DNA from 3 places in the Aeromicrobium sp. YIM 150415 genome. Region 3 is predicted to be linked to each of the others. Evidence: riboswitches for the same ligand, from Rfam matches in the RefSeq annotation. Region 3 holds a riboswitch; each other region holds the start of a gene.
The links. A riboswitch is a leader RNA that binds a small molecule or an ion and turns the genes downstream of it on or off. The one in region 3 is predicted to bind cobalamin.

Region 1 (7,410 bases), on a different contig from region 3:
GCATGAAGAACACGGTCTCGATTCCCGCGGTCCCCGCCCCGAGGGGCCGGAGCGCGGCGTTGATGGCCGACAGCACGCCGAGCATCGCGAGCGCCTTGGCATCCATGCCGCCCTCCGAAAGCTCGGCCAGGACGACGATGACGATGATCGGGAGGATCGCCAGGAAGTAGAACGGTGCCTCGGGACCGTGCTGGGCACCCGCCGGAGCGACATTCGTGAACAGAGGCCAGGTGAACATCATGATGCCCGCCAGCGAGGCGAGCGCCATCACGACGATCGACCGGGGCCCGACCCGCACGGCATCGCGCCGTGAATCCTGCGGCAGAGCGCTCATCGATCGATCGCGCTTCCCACCTCGGCGACCGTCAGCCACGGCTCACCCAGAACCTTCGCCACCTGCGGCGCGAAGGCCGGCGAGCCGGCGAGCACCTCGCGTGTGACCCCCTGCGCCACGATCTCTCCCTCCGCCATCACCACGACAGCATCCGCCACCTCGGCAACGAACTCGACATCATGCGTGGCGATCACCACGGCCCGGCCCGCGGCAGCCAGCTGCTCCACCATCTGGGCGAAGGCCTGTTTCGCCGCATAGTCCAAACCCCGGGTCGGTTCGTCGAGGAGCATGACCTCGGGCGCGGCCGACAGTTGCACGGCCAGCACGAGCGCCAGCTTCTGGCCCTCGGAGAGATCACGCGGATGATGGGCCCCGTCGATGCCCGGCGCGAGCCGGTCCAGCAAGGCTCGACACGTCCCCGGATCAGCCTCCGCCTCGCGGTCGGCGCTGGCACACTCACCGTCGACGGACTCGAGATAGAGCAGATCGCTCGCGGTCTGGGGCACGAGGCCGACGAGCGCGCGGGCTGCCGCGCGGGACACCTCCCGCGGGTCGGTGCCCCCGACCTCGACCGTCCCGCCCTGACGGATCCCGGTCCCCTGCACCGCCCAGAGCAGGGACGATTTGCCGGACCCGTTGCGACCCATCAAGGCGGTCACGGTTCCTTGACGAAGCTCGAGGTCGACACCCCGGACCGCGACGGTCGAGCCATACCGCACGAGTACGTCGCGGGCGGCCAGCAGGGTCCGCGCCGACTCGACCGGACGACGATCGGTCGGCTGACCCTCCCCGATCCTCTCCAACAACTCGTGACGTCTACGTCGAGCCTGCCGCACGGTCAGCGGCAGCGGCGACCAGCCCGCGAGCCGGCCCAACTGCACCACCGGCGGTGCGATCGGCACTCGATCCATCAGTACGGTCACGTCGTCGACCTCCACCGTGCCGTCACCGTGAACGAAGGCCATCCGGTCGGCGAACGGCACCACACGTTCCATGCGGTGCTCTGCCAAGACGACTGTGGTCCCCAGATCGTCCACCAACCGTGCGAGGGTGGCGAGCACGTCCTCGGCCGCGCCGGGGTCGAGAGCTGAGGTCGGCTCGTCGAGCACGAGCACCCGCGGATGCATGGTCAGCACCGATCCGATCGCGACCCGTTGTTGCTGACCCCCTGACAGCTGTCGCAAGGGGCGGTGGCGCAGCTCGGCGATACCGAGCAGGTCGAGGGTCTCCTCCACTCGACGGCGCATGACCTGAGCGGGTACGGCCAGTTGCTCCATGCCATAGGCGAGCTCCTCCTCGACCGTGTCCGTCACGAATCCGGCGAGCGGGTCCTGACCCACCACGCCGATGAGATCGGCCAGCTCTCGCGGAGTGTGGTCGCGGGTGGAGCGGCCGGCGACCCGCACGTCCCCTTCCAGATGTCCCCCGGTGAAATGCGGGACGAGCCCATTGAGCGTCCCCAGCAGCGTCGACTTGCCCGATCCCGTCCGCCCGGCCAACAGGACCATCTCGCCTTCGTCGACCTGCAACGAGACATCGCGCAGGGTCGGCGTGTCGGCGCTTCGATACCAGAACGTCACGCCATCGATCTCGATCACGTCAGACCCGCCTCCTCGTCGACGATGCGCTCGCGATAGCCGATGCCATAGGTCCAGGCATCCTCGAAGGGCTCGGGCGGCCGCGGCGTCAGGAAGGACGGTGCCACCGCGATCAGCACGCCCAGAAGAGTCGGCCAGGCCAGGATCGGCCATGACAGGTCAATGAGGGACGGCGCCAGGGTCGTCGGCGCGAACTGTCCGGTGAGGACCAGTGATACCGCTGCCGCCACGCCCGAGGAAGCGACGACGACCTCCGCCACCTGCCAGCGATCGGGGCGATATCGGGTGCGTCGCACGTGTTTTCCGGTCAGCTGGAAGCCGACCAAGGCGAGCGCCGTTCCCGCAAGCAGCATCGGCACTCCGAACCAGACCGGCGCGGTGCTGTCCATCGATCCGTAGACGCCGACGCACACCCCGACCAGGCCGACGATCATCAGCGTTCCGGTCAGGGCTCTACGACGGGTATCCGCCACTCCCGCACGCCCGTATCCACGCGAGTCCATCGAGGCGGCGAGGGTGAGAGATCGTTCGAGCGCATCCTCCAACACCGGGATCACCACCGACCGCAGCCGGGCGATCCCCTTGCCGGTGTGACCACGTAGAGCTCGCGCCCGTCGCACACGCAGGACGCTCTCGGCAAGCTGCGGGAACACCGACATCGCCACGATCACCGCGGTCCCGATCTCGTACAAGGCCGGCGGGAGCATCTTGAGCAACCGTTTCGGATTGGCCAGCGCGTTGGCGGCACCGAGGCAGATGATCATGGTGGCGAGCCGCAGACCATCGTAGAAGCCGCCGAGGAGGGACTCGGCGGACACATCGCCGAGCAGTCGAATGCCAGCCGCCCACTGCGGAAGCGGGATCTCGGGGAGGCTCAGGACGATCGTCGAACCCTCGCCCCCTCCGAAGATCAACCGGAACAGCACCCGCAAGGCGATGATGATGCCCGCGAGGACGAGGTACAGACGAAATGCGAGCGCCCAGGGTGCCGCACTCCGCCGGCTGACGACCACATGGCAGGCGACCGCGATGATCGTCGCAAGGATCCACGGGTTGGTCGTCCTACTGGCCGCGACCGCCAGCCCGAGCGCCCAGATCCACCAGGCGGCCGGATGCAGGTCCCTCGGGAGGAAGTAGGTCGAGCCGAGACGCCCGCCCACGGTGGTCACTCGCCCTGCCGAGCGCGTCTTCGCCGGCGCTCGATCCACCACATGGAACCCACGAGCAGCAGCAGGGCGCTCGCGGCCGCCCACGGGGCATAGCGACTGGCTCCGGCATCCTCCGCGGCCGCCTGTCGCACGTCATCGGCATCCTCCCCGCCGGTGAACGACACGTTGTCCGCGGGATCATCCGGGGCATCGCGGGGCATAGGCGCCGGAAGCGAGCCGCCGGACGCCGGAGTAGAGCCCTCCTGCCCGGCGGAGCGGCGGAAACGGGGCGAGTCGGTATCGACATCATCGGCACCTGGCTGGGCTGCGCCCGTCGAACCCCGCTGGCGTTCCATCGGGTTAGTGCTCGACGGCGCCGGGTCGGCGGAGACCGTGCACGATCCGCCCTCCGTTCCGGGTCGCACCGCGGCGACACGCGGACGAGGAGCGTCATCGGCTCCGCCGTTCAGCGAGAAGGACCACCCCTCGAATCCGCCCTGGACGAAATCACGATTCTTCACACCCCAGTTGCTGTACGACCACGCGCAGTTGTTGCCCGCATGCCAGTAGGACCAGTACGCGGCCGAAGGCGGCGTGTTGACGCAGGCCTCGCGGTAGCCAGGCTGCCCCTCGACGCCCAAGGACTCATCGGCGCGAGGGCGATTCTCCAGCCGGCAGACGAAGCCCTCACCCCACCGCTGCGTACCGGCCACCTGGATACCGGCTCCGCGCAGCGCGTCCAGGCCTGAGCCCGCGGTGCCCTGCGGATGGCAGCGTACGATCGTCTGCCCACCGAGCTCTTGGAAGTCGACCACGACTGTCACTCCTCGGTCCCCTTCGCAGAAGCCGGGATGGCCACGACTGTGATCGATCGCGACCGCGGGGGGTGAGGTGGCGCCGTCGATCCAGACGAGGGTCGCGGCGATCAGCAGTCCGGCCGCGACGACTCGGGCTAGGGGCTTCATCGAGATATCTCCTCCCACCACATCGGGCGAGAGGGTTCAGTCCCCTTCACGCACCTGCTGACGCGGCAGATCGTTGGTCCTGCTGGCCTCGGTGCGGTATCCCGACTCGCCGCTCAGAGCGGCCCACGGTTGCGCGACAGTTCCGGATTCGGACCGGATTCCCCGTCACAGAGGGTTCATCGTTCGGGATCAGTGTAGACCGACACCGGCCTCGTCCAAGGCGGAATCGGCCGGATCGTTCCGCACCCCGGGCTCCCAGCCGCGCGCCCACTCCACGACCCGACGCACCTGCGGGTCGGGGTCCGTGGCCAGGCGATCGGACAGCTCCGCCGTGGTCCGTGGATGTGCCGCCACCCACCCACGCACCTGGGCCACCTCGTCGTCAGCCAGCAGTTCGAGCGAGGACACCGGGGTGGCCGGATTGCGAGCCACACAGCAGCGCACGCTCGGCGCGCCATCGGCGGTCAGCGCCCGCAGGACATCGGCGGGCGCGTGGACCGCGAGTGCCGCGCTCTCACGGATGCGGTGGTCCGGGTCGAGGGCCATCAGCCGGATCCGCCGGAGCTTCGCCTCGGTGGTCGGTGGGGAGACGAACCGTGAGAGGGGTCCGTCTCCCCCAGCACGCCGCAGAGCGGCTCGCTGCCCGGGTGTCAGGAAGGACACGCAGCTCATCGTCAGGCCTTCGCGTTGACCTCATAGGAGGTGTTGATCGACTCGAAGAAGTTGACGAGCTGCAGGGTGTCGTTCGCCGTCGCCATCCACTTCGCCGGATTGCCGACGCCGTAGTGCGCCTCGAAGCCCAGCTCCTCGAGCCGTCGGTCGGCCAAGTAGCGCACGTACTGATTGATGTAGTCCGCATTCAACCCGAGGATGCCGTTCGGCAGCAGATCCCGGTTGTAGGCCTCCTCCATCTCCACGGCATCGAGGACCATCTGCTGGATCTCGGCGGCGAACTCCGGGGTCGCCACATCGGGGTTCTCGTCGAGCACGGTGAGGATCAGGTTGATGCCGAACTTCAGATGCAGGCTCTCGTCGCGCACGATCCAGTCGATGAGGGACCCGAAGTTGCGCAGCAGGTTCCGCTGCCGGAAGCTGAGCGCCACCATGAATCCCGAGTAGAACCAGATGCCCTCCAAGATGACGTTGTACGCCACCAGATTGCGTACGAAGTCCTGCTTGCCCTCGGTGGTGGTGATGTCGAGGGTCTGCTCGGTCATCCGCTTGATGAAGCGGACCTCGAAGGCCTCCTTGGCCGCCATCGACGGCACGGTCACGTGGGACTCGTACGCGGCTTCCCGGTCGATCGGGAAGGTCTCGAGCACGTACTCGAAGCTCATGCAGTGGTTGGCCTCCTCCCACATCTGCTTGGCGAGGTAGAGGTGGCACTCGGCGGCGTTGACATAGGGATAGACGCCGAACGCCAGCGCCTTGTTGACCAGCAGCTCGTTCGGGTTGAAGTAGCTCATCAGATGGGTCAGCGCGTGCCGCTCGTCATCGCTCATCCGCTCGAAGTCGCCGAGGTCCTCCCCCAGCTGCACCTCATTGGGGAACCACGTGTTCGCCACTGCCTGGTCGTACAGCTCCATCGCCCACGGATAGGTGACGGGCTTCAGCAGCAGCCCTTCCTCGATCCCCGTTCCCAGGATCCCTCGCGTCATCGTGCCCTCACTTTCGCGTTGAGTGTGACGTTTGGACGCCAAGAAGGCCCGTTCCACCGTCCAAACGTCACACTCAACGCGGGGGCGGGCCGGATGATCACTGGCAGGAGTCGCACTGGAGGCGCTCTTGGGGGTCGATCGGGCACGCGGCGCCGTCGACGACCTCGAGCTCCTGCGCCTCCTCGGGCACCACGGGCTCGGCCTCCACGACCGGCGCCGACGTCGGAGCGACCGAGCCGAAACCGCGTTTGGCCGGCGCCGCGGGTGCCGTGGCGGCACCGAAGCCTCGGCGCTGGGCGCCGCCCGATGCCGGGGTGACGGCCTCGGACTTGTTGACCTTGACGGTGCTCTGTTCCGCGGTGTGTCGCGGCATCATGTGCAGGTAGTAGGTCGTCTTGACGCCCTTGCGCCACGCCGCGCTGTACAGATCGACCATGCCGTCCACCTCGCGACTCGCCAGGTAGATATTGCGGCTGATCGCCTGATCGATCCACTTCTGCGCGCGCGCCGCCACCTCGACGAAGGCATACGGCGTGAGCTGGAAGCTCGTCTGATAGATCTCGACCAGTTCGGCCGGAGCCCCCTCGACCTGCGAGAGATCGCCCTGGTGACGGAGCAGATCGTCGCGCAGCTCGTCCCACAGCCCGCGCTCACGCAGGTCCTCCACGAGATTGCGGTTGACCTCCAGGAACTTGCCCGCGCTCGTGGCGCGGCTGAAGATCTGGCTGAACTGCGGATCCAGGCCGGGAGTCGTGCCGGCGACCAGACCGATCGAGGCGGTCGGAGCGATCGCCATGAGCGTCGAGTTGCGCATCCCGCCGGCCACCTTGCGGCGCAACGCGTCCCAGTCCAGCCGGGTGCTGCGGTCGACATCGAGCGGCACCCCACGGTCGGCCTCGAGACGATCCAGGGTGTCCACCGGCACGAGACCCTTGCTCCAGCCCGAACCGGCGAAGTTCGGGTAGGCCCCCCGCTCGGCGGCGAGCTCCGCCGAGGCGTCGATGGCGTGCCAGCTCACGAACTCCAGGAGCCGGTCGATCAGGTCATAGGACTGCTCGCTCGCATAGGACCAGCCGAAGCGCTCGACCACATCGGTGAAGCCCATGACGCCCAGGCCGAGAGCGCGGTTGCGTTCATTCGAGTGCTCCGATTCGGGGACCGAGCTGATCGTGATGTCGATGAGATTGTCGAGCTGCCGCACGGCCCGGCGCACTGACGCGGCCAGCCGGTCCCACTCGACGACGGCATCGCCGCGGCGCCCGACCACATGTCGCGCGAGGTTGATCGAGGCGAGATTGCACACCGCTACGTTGTCGCGATCCTGCGGCAACGTGATCTCGGTGCACAGGTTCGACAGGTGGATCGTCCCGGTGTTGTCGTTGAGGGCACGGGTGTTGATCGTGTCCTTCCACGTGATCCAGGGATGCGAGGTGGTCTGCAGGCTGATGAGGATCGCGCGCCACTGCTCGCGGGCGTTCAGCTTCTTATGGCGCAGCTCCCCCGCCTCGGCCTTGGCGGCGTAGTCGGCGTATCGGCGGCTGAACTCGCGGCCGGTGAGCTCGACGAGGTCGGGCACCTCGAGCGGGTCGAAGAGGTACCAGGGCTCGTCATTCGCGACGCGCTTCATGAACTCGTCGCTGATCCACACCGCCGTGTTGGCGGTGCGGGTGCGCCGATACGGGTCCCCGGAGTTCTGCCGCAGGTCGA
Region 2 (7,410 bases), on a different contig from region 3:
CGCGAGCGTGGTGCCGCTCGGGATCACGGCGCCGACGACCTCGAAGTCGTAGCGGTCGGCGAGGTAGCCGAGGACGTGGTGATTCGTGACCAGACTGCGGCGATCGGCCGGTATCGCGTCGAAGGCCTCCCTCATGTGCCGATCCAGGTCGGTGAGCTCGTCGAGGTAGGCCACGGCCCCCTCGCCGGGCTCTATGCCCGCGTGCTCCTCCAGTGCCTCGGTCACGTGCTCGACCGCGAGGCTCATGCGGGCGGGATCGGTCCAGAAGTGCGGATCGAGCTGGCCCGCGGAGGCTCCCTCGCGATATTCCAGGGGGTCGACGAGGTCGCCGACGGCGAGCACCGGCACGCCGTCGGCCTCGGCGGCGTCGACGACGTGTTGGACGCCCTCCTCGAGGCCGAGTCCGTTGCTGACCACGAGGTCGGCGTTCTCGACGGCGGCCGCCTGCTGGGCGGAGATCTCGAAGGAGTGCGGGTCGGCCCCGGCCGGCATGAGCACGGTGACCTCGACATCGCCGCCGGCCACCTCCTGCACGACATCGCCGAGGATATTGGTCGTGACGACGACACCTCCGTCGGACGGGCCACCCGAGCAGGCGGTGAGTGCGGCCGCCGACAGGGCGATGCCGCCGGCGAGCGCGGCCAGCCGCCGGGTCACCATCCCGTCTCCACCAGGTGGAGCGGGGTGACGTCGCCGGTCTGGATCCCGCGGGCGATGCGCAGACTGTCGGCGTAGTCGATCTCGTGGACGACCGAGGCCTCGGCATCGTTCACATAGGCCCGTGACGTGTCGGCGACGAGGGACGGCGGGTTCTCGAGGTCCGGATTCTCCAGGAGGGGGCGCTCGGCCACCTGCTCGCCCGTGGCGTCGTAGTGCCGCAGCGTGCCGTCCTCGCCGAGCACGAGCACGCCGAGGTCGGCGCCGAGCGCGACCGCCGCGAGGGGCGAGGGGGACTCCATGGTCGTCCAGGTCCGGCCGCCGAGATCGAGCACCGCGACCTCATCGCCGAGAACCGCGGCGAGCTCGGTGGCGCGGGGGCGCTGACCGAGCTCGCGGGCCCGCTCCTCACCGGGATAGGGCACGAGATCGTTCTCGCCGTCCTCCGTCACGAGGACGCCGTCGGCGCACGCGATGACGAGCTGCTCGCCGGTCCGCACGGCACCGTCGGGGTCGTCACAGGAGCTGTCGATGTCGTCGTCCGCGGCTGTCGTCAGCTCACCGTCCTCCAGGGCGTCGCGGTCGACGGTCGTGACCGCGCCGTCTGCATCGATGGCGAGCGTGTCGGAGCCGAACGCGCCGACGATCGTGCCGTCGGCCAGCTCGGTGTCGCCGAGCTGTGCGGCGTCCTGGCGGTAGTAGTGGTTGTGGTCGCCGTGCGGCCAGGTCCAGCTGCCCGCGTCGAGCACCGTCGCCGTGCCGTCCTTGCTTCCGAAGACGAAGCGCCCATCGGTCTGCACGGAGTCGGCAGGCAGGTCGAAGGTCTCGGCGCTGCCGTCGAGGAGATCGATGACCGAGGCTCGTTCGCCATCGGCGACCACGAGCCGGTGCTGTGCCTCGGCCTCCTCGACGGCGCCCTCGACGTGCCCGTGGCCGTGCTGGTCCCCGGCGGTGTCGTCGTCACCGGAGGACGAGCAGGCGGCGACCAGGACGATGCTGGTGACGGCGAGGAGGGGGCGAAGGGGTCTCATGCGGTCCTTTCGAGGGTGCGGGCAGTGGAGGGCACGACGGAGCGCAGTCCGAGTGCCAGGACGAAGATCGCGACGGCGCAGGCGGTGATCGTGGCTCCCGCCGCCGTGCCCGCGTGCCAGGAGACGAGCAGCCCGACGACGACGGCCACGGCGCCGAGCGCGGCCGCGAGGGCGATGGCGAGGGATACGCGGGAGGTCCACAGCACCGCCGCGGCGGGAGGCGCGATGAGCATGCCGAAGACCAGCAGCGTTCCGACGATGCTGAACGTGGCGACGATCGCGAGGGTCAGCATGGTCAGCAGCGCGAGCTGGGCGATCTCGGGACGCAGCCCGCTGGTGCGGGCGATCCGGCGGTCGAGGGCGCTGACCAGGAAGGCTCGGTGGCCGAGAGCGGTCATCGCGACGATGACCGCTGTCGTCACCGCCAGCGTCACGAGATCGCCCTGTTGCACGGCGAGTACCTCGCCGAAGAGGAAGGCGGTGATGTCGACGGCGAACGAGCCCGAGGCGGAGACGATGATCACGCCGGCCGCGAGCATCCCGACGAACAGCAGGCCGATGGTGGTGTCGGTTCCGAGGCGGCGGTTCCGTTGCAGCGCCGATACCCCCAGGGCCATGAGGGCGGCGGCGATCCCCGCGCCGAGGCTGAGACTCACACCGGCCAGGGACGCGAGCGCGACGCCGGGGAGCATCCCGTGGGACATCGCGTCGCCGAGGAAGGCCATGCCGCGCAGCACCACCCAGGTGCCGGCGCAGGCGCAGGCGACGGCGACGAGGAGTCCCGCGATCGCGGCGCGGGTGACGAAGCTCACGGCGAAGGGGTCGGTCAGAAGGTTCATCGGCGAGGACTCTACAATGCAATGAGAACCATTCTTATTAGGGGGTCGGATGATCGACGTGTGTGAGGTGCACGCGGGCTACGGGCGGCACGAGGTGTTGCGGGGCGTGACCTGGTGTTTCGCTGCCGGGCGGGTGACGGCGCTGCGCGGCTCGAACGGCTCGGGCAAGACGACGTTGCTCGATGTCATGGCGGGGATCAGGCCCCCGGCGCGAGGCACCGTCAGCCGTCCTCCCGGCGGGGTGGCCTATGTCCCGCAGCGCACGCACATCGATCCACGCCTGCCCCTCACGGTGCGCGATGTCGTGACGATGGGAGCCTGGCAACGGCGTGGCCCGTGGCGCCGGGTGAGCCGTGATGATCGCCGGGCGGTGGAGAGCGCGATGGACGATCTCGGCATCGCCCATCTCGCGCGGCGACGGCTCGATGAGCTCTCCGGCGGACAGGTCCAGCGGAGCCTCGTGGCCCGGGCGATCGTCTGCGACGCCCCGGTGATGGTCCTCGACGAGCCGATGTCGGGGCTCGACATCGGGGTACGGCGAGAGCTGAGCGATGTGCTGCGCCGGGTCGCGGCCTCCGGCCGGGTCGTGGTCCAGGCCACGCACGATGCCGAGGCCGCGGAGGCGAGCGATCAGGTCGTCACCCTCGTTGACGGCCGCCTCCACCGCCACCCCTCGACGGTCCACTAGCGATGCCACGTCCAGGTGGAGCGGTGTCGCTGCGCTCGCCGTCGTTACTCGATCACCGATCTGGGTCCTTGGTGGTCGAGTAGCCCAAGGCCGTCCGCGGCCGACGCCGTGGAGCCAGCGCATCGGGGGCGTAGCCGCGCTGGAGCGAGGCCAGGTTTGGGCTGGGGTGGGTTTCGATACGGTCGCTCGCTGAACGAGCTTCCTACTCAACCACCGATCCCTCGCCTCGGTGGTCGAGTAGTGGAGGTCGCTGGAGCGAAACCACGTTCGCGTAGCCTGCGGGCATGGACCCGCTCGCCGGACTCGGCCCGTACTTCGCGGTCGAGCGCGGGACGGTGGGTGAGGGCTGGCTGACGCTGGACCAGCTCCACGGCGAGGTCCTTGCCGAGCGCGTCGCCCACACCCGCGACGCTCTCGCCGAGCGCGCTCGCGCGGACGTCGAGGACCGGGTCGCCGCCTCGATCATGTCCCTCGGACTGTTCGCACGTCTCGTCTCCCCGGTGCTCGGATCGCTCGCGGCAGGGGTGCTGGCGCCGCGCATCGACCTGTCGACGACCCGCTGGCGCCCCGTCGACTCCGGGCCCTGGCCGATCGCGGTCGAGCCCGGCGAGCCGCGCACGCTCGACGAGGTGACCACCGAGGTCGTCGGCCCCCTCGCTGAGCGCATCGGAGCCGACTACTCCGTCTCGCGCACCATCCTCGACGGCAATATCGCCTCAGCGGTCTTCGGAGCCGTGACGATGCTGCGCCGTCTGGGCGCCGCCGATGCCGACCGGGCCACCGGGGCCGCCCTGGGCAGCCTCTCCGAGGGCCCGCTGCGCGGCACCGGCACGGTCGACGGCGGCTTCGTCCGCGCCTCGTGCTGCCTGTACTACCGGTTGCCCGGTGGCGGCTATTGCGGCGACTGCGTGCTCGCCGCCCGTTGAGCCGCTGCTAGAGTGCGAGCGCCAGTCGTGCTCGTTTGAGCCAGGGAACCCGGTGTGAGTCCGGGACTGACGCGCAGCGGTGAGGGTGACGGGCGGAGCTTGATGCCACTGGACGATTGTCCGGGAAGGCGCTCCGTCTGATTGATCCCGAGTCCGAAGACCTGCTGGTCGCACGTTCGCGTGTGTGATCCATCCAGTTGCAGGCTTCGCGTTTGAGCCTCGGACGAAAGGGACCTGTCATGGTCGTCCGTACCCTTCCCACCCTCGCTGCCGCCGCGGCGGCACTCCTGCTCGCCGGCTGCGGAGCCGACGCCTCGGGCGACTCCGCGAGCGACGACACCGACGGCGTCTCACTCACCAACTGCGATATCGAGAAGACCTACGCGGCCCCCGTCGAGCGGATCGTCGCGACGAGCAACTCGGCGAATATCGGCACGCTGCTGCGGGTCGGCGCCGTCGACCAGCTCGCCGCAGTGGCCCTCAACCCCGACAACGACGAGATCATGACCGAGCTGTACGGCTCCGGTATCGAGGACGTGCCGCGCCTCGAATCGCCGATCTCGCTCGAGGCCATCGTCGCCCAGACCCCCGACCTGCTGATCGGTTCGTACAGCGGCCTGTTCGCGGGATCCTCCGGTGTCACCGAGGAGGTCGCCGCCGAGCGAGATATCGACACCTATGTGATCTCCGACAGCTGCCGGCAGGACCCCGATGACACCTCCTCGGCCCTCGGGACGATGGATCCGTGGACGGCGGTGCGGACCGATCTGGAGAACTACGGCGCGCTGACCGGACACGAGGACGAGGCCTCCGAGGCCATCGAGGATCTCGATGAGCGACTCGGTGCCCTGGAGGACGCACCGCGTCCTGACGCCGCGCCGAAGGTCCTCCTCTTCGACAGCGGCACCGATGACCTCTACACGTCGGGCCACAACGGCCCGCCGCAGGGCATCATCGATGCCGCCGGAGGCGAGAATGTCTTTGCCGACGAGGACACCACCTGGTTCCGAGCCAGCTGGGAGGCTGTCGCCAGCCGTCAGCCCGATGTGATCGTGGTGCTCGACTACCGCAGCGGCGATGAGAACGAGGTCGCGACGAAGATCGACACCATCCGCCAACAGCCCGCGCTGCGCGACCTTCCTGCCGTGGCGGAGGACCGCATCGTTGTCCTCCCGCTCGCCCTCTTCACCAGCGGACATCCCAATATCGAGGCGGCCGAGGCGCTGCGCACCTCCTTCGACGACCTGGGCCTCACGCCCGAGTCGGGCATCGAGGGCCGCTTCGCCGGTTATGGCCGCTGACCCGAGCTGGATCGTGCTGGCCCGGCAGGCGTTGCCGGGCCAGCGGATCGAGCTCGGGATGAGGGAGAGAGATCCTGGCGCGTGGACACCACTGCGCTCGTTGGCCGACTCCCGTGCCTGGCCGTCGATCGCCCGCGACTACGCCGACGGCATCAGTGCGCGCTCTGCGGTCGTCGGAGCCTCGTGTGCCCTGCAGGGTCTCGCCTCGCGGGTGATGGGGCCGGTGCTCGTGGGCTGGGCGCTCGGGCATCCGGTCCCTCGCCTGGCGGATGTCGAGGTGGAGGTGCTCGTTCGCGCCGGCCGTACGACGGGCGTGCGCTACAGCGTCACCCGGACGACGCCGCTTCACGCCGATGAGCTCGTGACATCGCTGGCGACTGTGATCCATCCGCTCGTCGAGGCGATCCGGGAGACCTTCGCGCTCACCGAACGGGTGCTGTGGGGCAATGTCGGTGCGTCGTGTGCCGGGGCCCTCGGCGCGGCGCACCGGATCGCGAGCGATGCCGAGGTCGTGCGCCAACACGGAGAGCGACTGCTCGCCGGACCCTGGCTGGTGTCGCTGGCCGTCGAGCCACGGACCTGCGATGGCGCATGGACCTATCGTCGGGACACCTGCTGTCTGATTCACCTGGGGGACGGACACCGGTTCTGCCCCGGATGCTCACGGGTGGATCCGGCGGACGACCGCGTGCGCTGGCGCGAGCGACTCGAAGAGCTAGCCCGATGACCACGACAGTCGGGGTGGGCGCTCGTGTGTGGCGGCGCCGGACGATCGTCCTGTGCCTGCTCCTGGCGTTGCCGCTCAGCATGGTGCTCGCGACGGGGTTCGGAGCGACCGAGGTCCCGGTCGACGAGATCGCCGGTGTCTTCGCCGACCGCCTCTCCGGCGAGTCCGGCTCCTCGGTGGCCTCGACCATCGTCTGGGACATCCGCACCCCTCGCGTCCTGCTGGCCGCCATCGTCGGTGCCGGCCTCGCGCTCGCCGGAGCGATGATCCAGACCCTGGTGCGCAACCCATTGGCCGACCCTTATCTGCTGGGCATCTCCTCGGGGGCGAGTGTCGGGGCGACCGCGGTCATCACGCTGGGAGTGCTGTCCTCCGCGGGACTCTGGGCCCTCACCGGAGGTGCCCTGCTCGGCGCCCTCGGCGCGGCGGTCCTGGTGTTCGGCATCAGCATCGCCCAAGGGGGATTGACGCCACTGCGATTGGTGCTCACCGGCACGGTCCTGAGCGCTGCCTTCTCGGCGGTGGCGAGCTTCCTGGTGTTCCGCAGCGCTGAGCCGCAGGCCGCGCAGTCGGTGCTGTTCTGGCTGCTCGGCAGTCTCGCCGGTGCGTCGTGGATCAAGCTCGTCGGGCCTCTGGCGGTCGTCCTCCTCGTCGGCATCGTGGTGTGGATCCTGGCGGGCTGGCTCGACGCGCTGGCGATGGGAGCGGACGCCGCCGCATCCCTCGGCGTGCCGGTCGTCGCGCTGAGGATCGGGCTCTTCATCGCGCAGGCCATCCTCGTGGGCGTCCTGGTGTCGGTGGCGGGCGGCATCGGCTTCGTGGGACTGGTCGTGCCTCATCTGGCCCGCATGCTCGTGGGCGCGCGGCACCGTGTCCTCATCCCGGTCGCGATGCTCGCCGGGGCGTTGTTCCTCGTCTGGGTCGATGTGGCGGCGCGCGTGCTGGCGCCGCCGATGGAAATCCCGCTCAGCGTCGTCACGGGCCTGATCGGCGCTCCGGTGTTCCTCGCCGTCCTGGGCCGGCGCCGCTACCGCTTCGGGGACGCCACATGACGGCCGAGATCTACCTGCGCGGTAGAGCGCTCTCGGCGTCCATCGGCGGCCGACAGGTGCTGGACGCGGTCGACATCGAGGTCGCCCGTGGCGAGTTCGTCGCCGTGGTCGGGCCGAACGGGGCGGGCAAGTCGACGCTGCTGCGGGTGCTCGTGGGATTGCAGCGCGCCTCCGGAGGCGAGGTCGAGG
Region 3 (7,410 bases):
CGTCCTCGGGCCCCGGCACACCATCCTGTTGCCGGCGAGCGCCCTCGGAGGAGCGGTGCTGCTGGTGTGGGCGGATCTCATCGCCCGTTCGATCGTTCCCGGTCAGGAGCTGCCGGTCGGTGTCGTCACCGCCCTGGTGGGAGCGCCCCTGTTCGGCTATCTGCTGTGGAGAGGAGCCCGGTCATGAGCGAGCGGAGCGAGCGAAGGTTGGGCTCTATCTCATGCCGCCGTCGTCCTAGCGTTCTTTTCTTTGAGGCGGTGGCGGCATGAGCGAGCGGAGCGAGCGACGGTTGGGCTCTATCTCATGCCGCCGGCGTCCTACTGTGTGCTTTTTCGAGGCGGTGGCGGCATGAGCGAGCGGACGATGGGCAGTCTGACGGCCCAAGGGGTCACGTGGATCGCGGGCGGCACGACGATCCTCGATGGCATCGACGTGACTTTCAAACCCGGTCTGTTCACCGGGATCATCGGCCCGAACGGCTCCGGCAAGACCTCGCTGCTGCATCTGCTCGCGGGCGTCAACCAGCCGTCGAGCGGCCTCGTGACACTCGACGGTGAGGCCCTGACGAGCCTGCGATCCAGGGAGCGGGCCCGCCGAGTGGCGCTGCTGGAACAGCATGCCGAGACGGGACTGGATCTCACGGCCCGCGATGTCGTGGAGCTCGGCCGCATCCCGCACCGCAGCCGTTGGCCCGGTGCCGTGCACGACGACGCGGAGACGATCGAGCGGGCGATGCATCGGGGCCGGGTCACCGCCCTCGGGGACCGGCGGTGGGCGACGCTCTCCGGCGGTGAACGGCAACGCGTCCAGCTCGCGAGGGCGCTCGCCCAGGAACCCGAGGTACTCCTGCTCGACGAGCCCACCAATCACCTCGACCTCGGCCACCAGATCGCCTTCCTGCGCACGGTCCGCGAGACCGCGCCGACCGCGATCGCCGCGCTGCACGATCTCGACCTGGCGGCGGCCTACTGCGACGAGTTGATCGTCATGCAAGGCGGGCACATCGTCGCTCACGGTGCCACCGACGATGTCCTCACCGCGGAGTTGATCCGCGACGTCTACGGTGTCGAGGCCGTCGTCGAGACGCATCCGGTGGCTCAGCGCCGCACGATCGTGTGGGTCGCGGGAGGTGAGCACGCATGCCGGCGTCCGTCGTGATCGTCGCGATGGCGGTCGACGCGGTGAACGACCACTCGGCCCTGGCCGAACTCGCGGAGGTCACCGGCGCGTCGGTCGCCTATCTCCAGCGAGGAGAGCCCTCGTTGGTCGATGAGTTGAGCCGGCTGGCCGACGACGGGGTCGCTCACGTGCGACTCGTCCGGCTGCCCGCCGCCGGTGCCGCCCCGGCCCGTTCCTGGTTGCGCCGCGTGGCGGCGCACTGGGTGCGCGAGCATCCCGGAGTCCGGGTCGAGGTGGTCGCCTCCGCGGTCACCGGGCGCGAGGCGCCGTTGCGGTCGTCCGCCTGGGAGGACGTTCCGGGCTTCCGCCATCATCTGCTCGTGTGCCGTGGCCCGCGCTGTTCCGCATCCGGTGCCGCGACCACCGCCGAAGCCCTCAGCACCGCGCTGCACGAGCGCGAGCTGGGCGACGAGGACGTACTCGTCACCCAGACGGGCTGTCTCTTCCCTTGTAATCACGCGCCGGTCGTGGCGGTGCACCCCGACGACACCTGGTACGGGCCCGTCACGGGGGCCGATGTCGGCGAGCTCGTCGACCAGCACCTCATCGACGGCCGCCCCGTCGACCGCCTGCGCCGACCGCGCATCATCTCCGAAAGGACCACCTCATGAGAACCCGATCCTTCGTCGCGGGCGTCAGCGCCCTCGGCCTGCTCGCCGCCTGCGGCTCGACCACTGACACGACCGATGCCGGCACCTCCGCCGAGGGCTACCCGATCGTGGTGGAGAACTGCGATCGCGAGGTCACGATCGAGTCCCCGGTCGAGCGCGCCGTGGTCATCAATCAACCGGCGACCGAGCTCGTGCTGAGCCTCGGACTCGCTGATCGGATCGAGGCCGTGGGGGTGTCGGACTCCCAGGTCATCGAGGACGTCAAGGAGGACTTCGAGAAGGTCGACAAGTTCGACGAGGAGTTCCCCGCGCTGGAGCGCGTGCTCGACGTCGAACCCGATCTCGTCTACTCGACCTTCGCGTACACCTTCACCTCCGAGGGGATCGGAGATCAGGAGCGGTTCGACGAGCTGGGCGTACCGACGTATCAGTCGCCGAGCGAGTGCGGCGGCCAGGACGCCGAGCAGACCAGCGAGCTCAGCCTCGACGACCTGTACGACGAGATCGCCGATGTCGCCGAGCTCTTCGATGTCCAGGATGCCGGCGACGAGTTGACGACCGAGCTGCGCGACCGAGCGGAGGCGGCGACCGAGGACCTCGGTGCGGAGGATGTCTCGCTCGCGTGGTGGTACTCCTCGACGCGCACCCCGTATATGGCCGGATGCTGCGGGGCGCCGGGCCTGATGACCCGTGCGGTCGGCGCGACCAATGCCTTTGAGGATCAGCGTCAGCTGTGGCCCGAGATCGGCTGGGAGTCGATCCTCGACCGCGACCCCGATGTGCTGGTGCTCGCCGACCTGGAGCGTGGCGACGACGGTGACAGCGCGGAGGCCAAGATCGCCTTCCTGGAGTCCGATCCGGTGGCGAGCCGGCTGACGGCGGTCAAGGAGCGTCGCTACATCATCCTCGGAGGGACGACGATGGATCCCTCGATCCGCAATGTCGACGGCATCGAGCAGATCGCCGAGGGGCTGCGGGATCTGGGGCTCGTCGGATGACCGCCGCCGATCTCGTGCGGCACTGGGACGACCAGCAGGCCGCCTACATCGCCGAACGCGAGCAGCGGTTCGCCGTCATGGTCGATGTGCTGCGGCAGGTCGCGGGCGACGAGCCGATGACCGTCCTCGACCTGGCCTGCGGGCCGGGTTCGCTGGCCGCCCGCGTCCTCGACGCGGTGCCGAACTCCCGGGTCGTGGCGGTCGACTACGATCCGGTGCTCCTGGACCTGGCGGCGGAGTACCTGGCGCCCTATGGCGATCGGGTGCGGATCGTGGACGCCGATCTGACCGGCGAGTGGCGGGGGGCCATGGCGGAGGAGGGCTTCGCCGGCGCCGTGTCGACGACGGCGCTGCACTGGCTGTGGCCTGCTGACCTCGTCCGCCTCTTCGCGGAGGTTGCCGAGGTCCTGCGACCGGGAGGGGTCTTCCTCGACGGCGACCACTTCCGATTCGACGGACGCTCGCCGCACATCGCGCGCTGGGCCGCCGACCACGATCGTCGCACCCAGGAGGAGGCCTTCGCCGCCGGCGCGCAGAGCTGGGACCGATGGTGGGGTTCGCTGAGCGAGCGCCTCGGCCACGCGGAGCGCGTCGCCGAGCGCGACCGCCGGTTCGCGGGCCGAGACGCGACGCCGTCGACCGCGATCGACTTCCGGCTCGCGGCGCTGTCGCAGGCCGGCTTCGCCGAGGTCGGCACCGCCTGGCAGCTCTACGACGACTACGTCACCTACGCCGTGCGCGGTTGACGCCTCCGCCTTGCCGCGCGACGACGAGACCGCGCCCGACCATTGACCGGCCCCGAGCGGTGAGCCATCCCGCACTCAAGGTGCGGCGGTGCGTGATAATCCACCGCCCACAGATCCCAGGAGGGGATCAGCGAGTTCCGTACCGTTGGCGGGCGCCCTGATGGCTGACGCCGAGAGCGGCGGCGATCTCCACCCAGGTGACGCCTCGGGCCCGGGCATCGTGCACTGCATCGGTGACCGCTCGCTCGGCTGCGGCGCGGCTCGCGACCGCTGCTCTGATCGGTTCCGTCGCCGAGATATCGCGCATCGGGGCGGTGGCAGGATCGATCTCCTCGATCCTGTCGAGGGCTTCCTGGTCACTGAGCCGTATCCGTGCCGTCATGGTCATGCTCCCTTCGGTCGTCTCAGGGCCAGAACTTCGGCCGTGCTCGCATCGCGTGAACCACTCGCGGATCGAGGTCGGGGTCCGCGATCCCCACCTCGATGATCCGACCATCGCGGGCGGTGCCGATCACCAACAGGACCTCGTCTCTGCCCTCATAGACCCGAAGGAGGTGACGAAGGGCGTGAAGGATGTCCTCATCGGCGATGCCGTGCCGTCGTGCGCTGGCCGTGATCCTCACGAATGCAACATTAATTGCATTCTACGTCGTGTCGAGATCGTTATCCACACCCTCGCTCAGCACGCGGGCCGCCCCTCGGACCGGGGCGCGCGCTGCCCGGATACGCTGGGCGCACTCACGTCGACGCGATCTCAGGAACCCGGTGCGAGACCGGGGCGGTTCCGCCACTGTGAGGCCGCGCGGGCATCGTCCGCGAGGCCGAGCCAGACACTGAACGCGACGATTCCGACTGATAGGGGCGAGAACCCCGAGGAGGAAGCATGACGCGCATCGCGTTGCTGTCCACATCCGACACCGATCTGCTCTCCGCGCGCGCGAGCGGTGCCGACTACCGCTTCGCCAACCCGGTGCGGTTGACCGACGAGCAGATCGCGGCGCTCGTGGACGAGGCCGATCTCGTCCTCGCCCGCATCCTCGGATCGCCCGACGACGTGCCGACGGCGGTGCGCGAGGCCACCGTCCCGATCGTCGTCCTCGGCGGCGAGCAGCAGCCGAGCGCCGAGCTCATGGAGCACTCCACCGTCCCGATGGGTGTGGCCGCCGAGGCGCATCGCTATCTCGCCGAGGGCGGTCCGGCCAACCTCGCCCAGCTCCACGCCTTCCTCTCCGACACGATCCTGCTGACCGGCGAGGGCTTCGAGCCGCCCGCCGTCCTGCCGACGTGGGGGTGGAGCGAGCGCCCCGAGCGCCCCGCGGATCTCCCACGCATCGGCATCCTCTACTACCGCGCGCACGAGGCGAGCGGCAATACGGAGTTCGCCCATGTGCTCGCCGATGCGATCGACGCCACCGGCGAGGCCGTGGGCAGTCCGGTCTTCTCCTCCTCGCTGCGTTCGGCCCCCGATGACCTCTATGCGGCGCTCGGCACCCTCGATGCGCTCATCGTGACCGTCCTCGCGGCGGGTGGCCAGGTGCCCGGCGCCGTGAGCGCGGGCGGCGACGACGAGACCTGGGATGTCGAGCGCATCGCCGCCCTCGACATCCCGGTCCTGCAGGGCCTGTGCCTCACCTCCAGCCGCGCCGAATGGGAGGCCAATGACGACGGCGTGACCCCGCTGGACTCGGCCAACCAGGTCGCCATCCCCGAGTTCGACGGCCGCATCATCACCGCGCCGTTCTCCTTCAAGGAGATCGACGCCGACGGCCTGCCGCGCTACGTCGCCGATGAGGAGCGCTGCCGCCGCGTCGCCGGGATCGCCGTCAACCACGCGCGCCTGCGCCGCACCCCGCCGGCGGAGCGCAAGCTCGCCCTCATGCTGTCGGCCTACCCGACCAAGCACAGCCGGGTCGGCAACGCCGTCGGCCTCGACACCCCGGTCTCGACGGTGCGGTTGCTGCGTCGTCTGCGCGATGCGGGCTACGACCTGGGCGACGACCCGACCATCAGCCGCGTGCTCGACATGGACGATGACACGGAGGCCGGCGACACGCTGATCCACGCGCTCATCGACGCCGGTGGGCAGGACGAGGAGTGGTTGACCTCGGGTCAGCTCACCGAGAGCCACGTGCGCATCCCGGCCGCCGACTATGAGCAGTGGATCGCCGACCTGCCTGCCGAACTGGTCGACGAGGTCACCGAGGCGTGGGGTGCCGCACCGGGCACGCTCTTCGTCAACGATCGTCAGGAGATCGTGCTGGCCACGATCACCAGCGGCAATATCGTCATCCTCATCCAGCCGCCCCGCGGCTTCGGCGAGAACCCGGTCGCGATCTACCACGACCCCGATCTCGCGCCGAGCCACCACTATCTCGCCGCCTACCGCTGGCTCGAGCGCGGCTTCGGTGCGCACGCGGTGGTCCACCTGGGCAAGCACGGGTCGATGGAGTGGCTGCCGGGCAAGAACGCCGCCCTCTCGGCCTCGTGCGCCACGGATGCCGCGATCGGCAGCATGCCGCTCATCTACCCCTTCCTCGTCAACGATCCCGGTGAGGGCGCGCAGGCCAAGCGCCGCGCGCACGCCACGATCGTCGACCATCTGATCCCGCCGATGGCGCGCGCCGAGTCCTATGGCGATATCGCCCGGCTGGAGCAGCTGCTCGACGAGTACGCCAATATCCAGGCGATGGACCCCGCCAAGCTGCCGGCCATCCGCGCCGAGATCTGGACCCTCATGCACGCCGCGGAGATGCACCGCGACCTCGGCCTCGACGAGCGCCCCGGGGACGAGGAGTTCGACGACTTCCTGCTGCACGTTGACGGCTGGCTGTGCGAGGTCAAGGACGCGCAGATCCGCGACGGTCTGCACGTGCTCGGCCAGGCCCCCGACGGCGAAGCGCGTGTCAATCTCGTGCTGGCCATCCTGCGCGCCTCACAGGTCTGGGGCGGTGAGACCGGTGCTGTCCCCGGGCTCCGTGCCGCACTCGGGCTGAAGGAAGGTGCCGACGAGCTGGGGGCCGTCGACGAGATCGAGCAACGCGCCCGTGAGCTCGTCCTCGCGATGGAGGAGGCGGGCTGGGACGCCTCGGCGGCCACCGGACTGCACGATGATCCCGAGGTGGTGCGCGTGCTGGAGTTCGCCGCCACGCAGGTCGTGCCGCGGCTGGCCAAGACCACCGACGAGCTCGACGCGGTTCTGCACGCCCTCGACGGTGGATTCATCCCCGCCGGCCCGTCGGGATCGCCGCTGCGCGGTCTCGTCAACGTGCTGCCGACCGGGCGCAATTTCTACACCGTCGACCCGCGCGCCGTGCCCTCGCGACTCGCCTACGAGACCGGCGTGGCGATGGCCGACTCGCTGGTCCAGCGCCACCTCGACGAGACGGGGGAGTACCCCACCTCGGTCGGCTTGTCGGTGTGGGGCACGTCGGCGATGCGCACGAGCGGCGACGATATCGCCGAGGTGCTGGCGTTGCTCGGCGTGCGCCCGTCCTGGGACGAGGCCTCGCGCCGCGTCAACGGTCTCGACATCGTGCCGCTGGAGGAGCTCGGCCGCCCGCGCATCGACGTGACCGTGCGGATCTCGGGCTTCTTCCGCGACGCCTTCCCGCATGTCATCGCGATGCTCGACGACGCGGTCGCCCTCGTCGCCGAGCTCGACGAGCCCGCCGATCAGAACTACGTCCGCGCCCACACCGCGGCCGATCTGATCGAGCACGGCGACGAGCGCCGCGCCCGCACCCGCATCTTCGGCTCCAAGCCGGGGTCCTATGGAGCGGGCATCCTGCAGACCATCGAGGCTGGCAATTGGCGCGATGACAACGATCTCGCCGAGGTCTACACCGCCTGGGGCGGCTTCGCCTACGGCCGCGACC

Region 1: it holds a riboswitch for cobalamin, as region 3 does, so the genes downstream of both, JL108_RS16145 (hypothetical protein) here and cobN (cobaltochelatase subunit CobN) in region 3, are expected to answer to the same signal.
Region 2: it holds a riboswitch for cobalamin, as region 3 does, so the genes downstream of both, JL108_RS17850 (ABC transporter substrate-binding protein) here and cobN (cobaltochelatase subunit CobN) in region 3, are expected to answer to the same signal.

What each region holds. Positions count from the first base shown of each region.
Region 1 is NZ_JAERWM010000025.1:106,085-113,494, forward strand. Features, by position in the region: gene JL108_RS16130 (ECF transporter S component) at 1-334, opposite strand, end outside; gene JL108_RS16135 (ABC transporter ATP-binding protein) at 331-1,932, opposite strand; gene JL108_RS16140 (energy-coupling factor transporter transmembrane component T) at 1,929-3,101, opposite strand; gene JL108_RS16145 (hypothetical protein) at 3,098-4,045, opposite strand; cobalamin riboswitch at 4,120-4,268, opposite strand; gene JL108_RS16150 (hypothetical protein) at 4,235-4,708, opposite strand; gene JL108_RS16155 (ribonucleotide-diphosphate reductase subunit beta) at 4,720-5,703, opposite strand; gene JL108_RS16160 (ribonucleoside-diphosphate reductase subunit alpha) at 5,801-7,410, opposite strand, start outside.
Region 2 is NZ_JAERWM010000030.1:15,031-22,440, forward strand. Features, by position in the region: gene aztC (zinc ABC transporter substrate-binding protein AztC) at 1-660, opposite strand, end outside; gene JL108_RS17830 (hypothetical protein) at 654-1,688, opposite strand; gene aztB (zinc ABC transporter permease AztB) at 1,685-2,527, opposite strand; gene aztA (zinc ABC transporter ATP-binding protein AztA) at 2,577-3,215, shown strand; gene JL108_RS17845 ((2Fe-2S)-binding protein) at 3,500-4,141, shown strand; cobalamin riboswitch at 4,147-4,325, shown strand; gene JL108_RS17850 (ABC transporter substrate-binding protein) at 4,381-5,442, shown strand; gene JL108_RS17855 (hypothetical protein) at 5,432-6,169, shown strand; gene JL108_RS17860 (iron ABC transporter permease) at 6,166-7,221, shown strand; gene JL108_RS17865 (ABC transporter ATP-binding protein) at 7,218-7,410, shown strand, end outside.
Region 3 is NZ_JAERWM010000023.1:1,925-9,334, forward strand. Features, by position in the region: gene JL108_RS14700 (iron ABC transporter permease) at 1-187, shown strand, start outside; gene JL108_RS20620 (ABC transporter ATP-binding protein) at 350-1,159, shown strand; gene JL108_RS14710 (ferredoxin) at 1,141-1,791, shown strand; gene JL108_RS14715 (ABC transporter substrate-binding protein) at 1,788-2,789, shown strand; gene JL108_RS14720 (class I SAM-dependent methyltransferase) at 2,786-3,535, shown strand; gene JL108_RS14725 (hypothetical protein) at 3,663-3,917, opposite strand; gene JL108_RS14730 (hypothetical protein) at 3,940-4,158, opposite strand; cobalamin riboswitch at 4,260-4,392, shown strand; gene cobN (cobaltochelatase subunit CobN) at 4,419-7,410, shown strand, end outside.